2 linked regions of the Microbulbifer sp. A4B17 genome follow. Each later gene encodes a partner of the first gene's protein in a complex. Links are inferred from orthologs where the notes say so. Each region holds a gene or a part of one and is shown in the gene's direction. Other genes may lie near its edges.

The links.
Region 2: the proteins of BTJ40_RS18985 (region 1) and xseA are in contact, whole or in part, in a cryo-EM structure (PDB 8TXR), measured with the Escherichia coli proteins. The link is inferred for Microbulbifer sp. A4B17 from one-to-one orthologs.

Annotation. Positions count from the first base shown.
Region 1 is NZ_CP029064.1:4,313,672-4,316,949, forward strand. The notes cover bases 23-2,972. They hold BTJ40_RS18985 (exodeoxyribonuclease VII small subunit), read left to right. Parts: upstream 23-1,318; coding sequence 1,319-1,627; downstream 1,628-2,972. Other genes in these bases: BTJ40_RS18980 (PQQ-dependent sugar dehydrogenase), read left to right, coding at 23-1,262; BTJ40_RS18990 (polyprenyl synthetase family protein), read left to right, coding at 1,628-2,536; dxs (1-deoxy-D-xylulose-5-phosphate synthase), read left to right, coding at 2,632-2,972. In the rest of the region: more of BTJ40_RS18980, read left to right, coding at 1-22; more of dxs, read left to right, coding at 2,973-3,278. UniProt on the Escherichia coli protein: Bidirectionally degrades single-stranded DNA into large acid-insoluble oligonucleotides, which are then degraded further into small acid-soluble oligonucleotides.
Region 2 is NZ_CP029064.1:3,648,499-3,651,686, forward strand. Bases 1-2,860 are described here. They hold xseA (exodeoxyribonuclease VII large subunit), read left to right. Parts: upstream 1-684; coding sequence 685-2,037; downstream 2,038-2,860. Other genes in these bases: guaB (IMP dehydrogenase), read right to left, coding at 1-510; BTJ40_RS16080 (transporter substrate-binding domain-containing protein), read left to right, coding at 2,111-2,860. Also shown: more of BTJ40_RS16080, read left to right, coding at 2,861-3,188. UniProt on the Escherichia coli protein: Bidirectionally degrades single-stranded DNA into large acid-insoluble oligonucleotides, which are then degraded further into small acid-soluble oligonucleotides.

The DNA of each region.
Region 1 (3,278 bases):
CTCGAAATGGAGACATTATCGTTTCACAGCCCAAGCTGGGAAAAGTTTCACTTTTATTACAGGATAAAGACAGCGATGGTCGCAGTGATGGTCAAAAGGTCTTAATTGATAAACTTCAACGGCCGCACGGATTATTGCTGCACGATAGCTGGTTATACATTGCGGAAAGTGACGCCGTTGGACGGGTGCCGTTTGATCACTCCGATGGACGACTGGCCGGACGCTACCAGCGAATTATTGAAAACCTTGAGGATGATGGACACTGGACCAAAACCATTGATATGAGCCCCGATGGATGGCTTTTTCTCAGCAGTGGTTCCAGCTGCAACGTTTGTATTGAAAAAGATCCTCGTCGCGCAAGTATCATGAGAATGAAACCAAATGGAGATAAATTTGAAATATACGCCACCGGCCTGCGTAATAGTGTGGGGTTCGATTGGTCTCCAAAAGATGGCGGACTTTACGCAACAGATAATGGCCGCGATTGGCTCGGCGACAACCTGCCGCCAGATGAGCTCAACCTGATTCGCAAAGACCAATTCTACGGATGGCCCTACGCCTATGGTAACCGGGTTCCCGATCCGGATTTTGGAGTAGATGCAGGCCCTGAAATTCAGCAAATAATTGCTGACTCAATTCCCCCCGTGGACGAGTTTCGCGCTCACAATGCGCCACTCGGTATTAAATTTCTGCGCAGTGCAGAACAGCCTCAGGATTATCGCCATGCAGCACTGGTCGCTCTGCATGGCTCATGGAACCGCAGTGTAAAAGATGGCTATAAAGTTGTCTCCCTGCACTGGAGTGACGACGGAGAAATTCAACAGAGGGATTTCCTGTGGGGTTTTCTCAGCGATAACCGCCAAACGGTTTACGGCCGCCCTGTCGCCATCGCCGAGGATAAACTGGGCAACATCTATATTTCCGATGACTACGCCGGTGCAGTTTATCGTGTTAGTCAGGGAACCCCTCGCCAAACTGTATTGACGACACAGCGGCCACAACTGCAAAAAACGTCCACAGCCAACGCACTTTCAATAGATACCGAGGTAGTGCAACTGGGCGCACAACTCTATCAGTCTAACGATTGCGCCCACTGCCATCAGGCCCAGTTTCCTCTGCGCAACCTTTCAGCTAAATACACAGCGCAGACCCTGGCTGACTACTTCGATGCCCCAACACCCCCAATGCCTAACTACAACTTTACGGCGGTGCAGAAAAAAGCCCTGGCACACTATCTTTTATCCCGGGAGTCGAGTCTCTAGAAATTGCTCGTCTAAATGGCACTGCGAAGAGGCCCCCGAGTGAGGGGACCATAGAATTGACCCCCGCAGCGCCAGCCGCTAAGGTTGCCCCGCAATTAAGAGGCGATGCTATGGCGGCGAAGAAAAAAACAGCAACTTTTGAAGAGAGTCTCGAGGCGTTGGAACAGCTGGTTGAGCGACTCGAAGGCGGAGACCTTCCCTTGGAGGAGGCTCTCGCTGATTTCGAAAAAGGAGTGAAGCTCACCCGGGAGTGCCAGCAGAAGCTCGCCAAAGCTGAGCAGAAAGTGAAGTTGTTAATTGAAGAGAGCGGCAACATCCGCGAGCTTCCCTTTGATGCCGACGAAAACTCCGGGGACCCAGTTTAAGTGAGATCCGCAAACCCTCCAGAGCAACTGAAAGCTTTCCTGCAAGCTTCGTCTGCTCGTGTCGAGACCAGAATTCAACAGGCACTTGCATCCCCTATCAGCGGTGCAGAAGAGCTGTTCGAGGCTATGGGCTACGCCGCACTGGGCCCCGGAAAGCGCCTTCGCCCGGCCCTCGTCTACGCCTGCGCCCAGGTTTTTCGGGGTGTTGATTTTGACCTGGCCTATTGCGATAGCACGGCGGCGGCGCTGGAGTGCATTCACGCTTACTCCCTGATCCACGACGACCTGCCGGCAATGGATGACGACGACCTGCGCCGAGGTCGCCCCACCTGTCATATAGCCTATGGCGAAGCCACAGCCATTCTCGCCGGCGATGCACTTCAAACCCAGGCATTCGAGTTGCTCCTTGCTGAACAGCTCGACCCCCAATTGCTGTTACAGCTTATGCGTGAACTTGCCACTGCGGCGGGGGCCAGGGGTATGGTCGCCGGCCAGGCTATCGACCTGGATTCCGTTGACCAAACCCTCACCCTGGATCAGCTGGAGCCCATGCACCGTCTCAAGACCGGAGCCCTGATCTGTGCCAGCGCGCGTATGGGCGCACTGCTGGGCGGTGCCAGCGAAGGGGAGTTAAAGATTATTACCCGCTACGCCCAAGCCATTGGCCTGGCATTCCAGGTTCAGGACGATATTCTCGATATCACCGCTGAAACCGCTATTCTGGGCAAAACCCAGGGCGCTGATGCCCAGCGCAACAAGCCCACTTATGTCTCCCTTCTCGGCGTCGACGGCGCCCGGGAAAAACTGGCAAAATTGCATGCCCAGGCCTCCCAGGCACTGCAAAGTCTCGATGGCGATACCCTGCTACTACAGCAGCTCGCAGACTATATCGTGCAGCGCGGACACTAAGTCACAGCCTTGCCTGTGGGGTTTGGGATGCAATATGCCCGCCACGGGCATACAATCCCCCTCAATATCACCATCTGTTGCAACTGATACATTTGATGCTCGAAGAAATTCCACGCACACGCCCGCAGACACCGCTTCTCGACTCGATCGACGACCCGGCGCAGCTGCGCGCCCTCGATGAACGCCAATTGCCGGAACTCGCCAGCCAATTGCGCGAGTACTTGCTGTATTGTGTCGGCCAGACTGGCGGGCATTTTGGTGCCGGTCTCGGTGTAGTGGAACTGACCATCGCCCTGCACTACATCTTTAATACGCCGGAGGACCGGCTGGTTTGGGATGTGGGCCACCAGACCTACCCTCATAAAATCCTCACCGGTCGCCGCGAGCAGATGCTGTCCATGCGCCAACAAGGGGGTCTGTCCGGCTTCCCCAAACGCAGTGAGAGCCCCTACGATACCTTTGGTGTTGGCCACTCCAGCACTTCGATCAGTGCCGCCCTGGGTATGGCCCTGGGCTCCCCTGACGATCGCAAGGTAGTGGCGGTGATTGGCGATGGCGCCATGACGGCGGGAATGGCTTTCGAAGCCCTGAACCACGCCTCACATACCGGCAAGGACATGTTGGTTGTTCTCAATGACAACAGTATGTCTATCTCAAAAAATGTCGGCGGCCTGGCCACCTATTTCGCCAAAATCCTGGCCAGTAAAACCTACCTGAACATGCGCGAGGGCAGCCGCAAGAT
Region 2 (3,188 bases), 670 kb from region 1 along the record:
GCTAGCATCTTCGTGAGCCGTTACCAGGCGCTCTTTCGGCGTCATAATGCTGGCAACACTGACATCGAGATCAGTTAAGAAGCGAACGTCGCGGCTGGTAACGATACCTACCAGATCGCCACGATCCATTACCGGTACACCGGAAATATTGTGGTGACTGGTCAGCGCGATCAACTCGCGCACAGTGGCATCGGACTCAATAGTAATGGGGTCTTTTACAACACCGGCTTCAAACTTCTTCACCGCGCGAACGGCAAGAGCTTGCTCTTCTATCGACATACTCTTGTGAATAATGCCGATACCCCCTTCCTGGGCCAATGCAATGGCCAGGCGAGCTTCCGTCACTGTATCCATAGCAGCGGACACAATGGGGATGTTCAGAGTAATGTTGCGGGAAAGTTGGGTTTTTAAACTCACATCCTTGGCCGTGACCTCGGAATATCCGGGCACAAGTAGGACGTCGTCAAAAGTGAGGGCTTCGCGCGCGATGCGCAGATTGGATTCAGACATTGTTGACACTCAAACCTCGAATAGGCGGGATTGGGTATCGGCGCGATTATACCTCTACGCGCCCAAAGCGCAAACATCAATTTGCAGAAAAACGGATTTGTACAGTAAAGCTCTTTACCTATAAGGGCGATACTGCAATATTGCTCCGCCCAATACGCCCGACGAGATTCACCGATGCAGACAATTCCCCCTAGTCAAAATGCCAAGCGCAGCGTGCTGTCGGTAAGTGACCTGAATCGGGAAGTTAAACATCTTCTGGAAAGCAGTGTACCCCTTCTATGGATCAGTGGGGAGATTTCCAATTTTTCCATACCCAGCTCCGGGCACTGGTATTTTAGCCTTAAAGATGCGCGGGCCCAGGTGCGCTGCGCCATGTTTCGCGGTCGCAATCGCAGTGTCGCCTTTCGGCCACAAAACGGTCGCGAGGTTTTAATTCGGGCCAGGGTGAGCCTGTACGAAGGGCGCGGAGAATTTCAGCTGATTGTTGAGCATATGGAGGAGGCCGGCTTTGGCGCCCTGATGCGCCAGCTGGAACAGCTCAAGGCAAAACTGAATGCTGAGGGCCTGTTCGACACAAGCAGAAAACGCAACCTCCCGTTTTTGCCAACCAATATCGGCATCGTCACTTCACCAACAGGAGCAGCAATACGGGACATGATCCACGTACTGGACAGGAGACACCCTTCTGCAAAAATTGAAATCTGGCCGGTAGCCGTTCAAGGCCAGGGTGCCGCTCAGCAAATCGCGGCGGCGATTGAAAAAGCGGGCCGCAGTGGTCGCCACGATTTATTAATTGTCGGTCGCGGCGGAGGTTCCCTGGAAGACCTCTGGTCTTTTAACGAAGAAATAGTCGCCCGCGCACTGGCCGCAAGCCCTACTCCCACTATTTCTGCAGTCGGTCACGAAACCGATACGACAATTGCAGATTTAGCCGCAGACCTGCGCGCACCAACCCCTTCTGCCGCAGCGGAAATCGCCAGCGCCAATGCTGCAGAAATTTTACAGCGGCTCGATCAGGTCCAGCGCAGATTGCACCGCGCTATGGACAACCAACTGAAGCATTTATCCCAACAGGTTCAATTGCGACGCAACCGTTTGCGCCACCCCAAGGAGCAGCTCCTCAACCAAGCCCAACGCCTGGATCATTTGGAGATACGCCTGGTAGCAGCTTGCCAACAGCAAATCCAAAGTCGCAAATCCCAATTGGACTCCGCCTCCAGAGCTTTTGCCCACAACCTACCGACACACCGACTCGACAACAGTCGAAAGCAGTTAATCCAACTCAAGGGAAACCTGGAACGTGCGATACAACTGATATTACAGCGCGGCAGCGACAAACTCTCCCACGGGGCCCAATTACTCCAAAATATCAGTCCCCTGGCAGTATTGCAGCGAGGTTACGCCATTGTTCTGGATTCAGAAAATTGCGCAATTCGCGATAGTTCAGAATTAAGTACCGACCAGCAAGTCCATATTAAACTGGCCAAAGGGAACTTCACTGCAGAAGTGAAAACCATCGAAGACTAATTTCTTTAACAATTGAAGAGCGCAAATCAAGCGACACTATAATAATTTAGGTAGAGTGCCTTCGGAGCAATATATGGATAGTGAATCTACTACTATCCACCTCAACCAGTGGAGCTTGATACTACTTACAGTATTGTTACTCGTCGTTGCAGCCTGCACGGAACCAGAGCGAGACTCTGGAGTAGCCGAATCAGTCACTATGTCAGCCGCCGAAGCGCAGGATGCCGACAAGCAGGCGCGGCAGCTGCCCGAGGTAACTCCCGCTAAAGAACAGCAAGTCAACTACATCGAAACCGGTGACCTTAGGGACATAAGAAAACACGGCACAATTCGGTTCGTTAATTTAACCGGCGCTTCCGAAGATCTGTTACCTCGTGACGATGTCGTGAGTCTCCGTCACTTCGAACTTGCCAACAAGTTGGCCAAACAGTTGAAGCTGGAACCCAAGTGGATAAAAGCTGAAACGCCCGACGACGCGGTGCAAATGCTGATTGATGGCCAGGCAGATGTAATCGCCTATAACCTGACTGTCACTGACGCTCGCGAAGAAATCATTGACTTCACGGTTCCTCTTCGCCATTCGCGGTTAGTACTCGTCACTGGCCCTGAGGGTCCAGATATTTCAGATGCCAGCAAATTAAAGGATATGGAATTTGTTATCCCCGACGGCTCCTCCATTAAAGAAACTGCAGAACAACTTGTTGCGGAAAATCCCAACGCAAACCTAACCATCCAGGAAATTGATATCAACGGTAACCGAGATACCCTGCTGGATATTATTAACGGTAAGAAGAATCGCGTTGCTATTTTGGAAGATTTTTCAGCCCAGGATTTGCGCAATTACCGAGACGACATGCGGATTGGTGCAGATGTGTCTGAAGTGCAAAATATTGCCTGGGGCGTACGCAAAAATTCCAAACGCCTGCATACCACTATTGATAATTTTTTGACCCGCAACTTAGTAAAATCCCAGGAAGAACGCATTACCGACTGGAAGGGTATTAAAAAGTCGGGCGTAATCAGACTGCTCACCTATAACGGGCCAACAACTTACTTCTTATGGAAAGGGGTATTAATGGGGTTTGACTACGACTTGGCCCAGGCTTTTGCCAATAAACACAAACTTCAACTCCAGGTTATTGTTGTTCCCT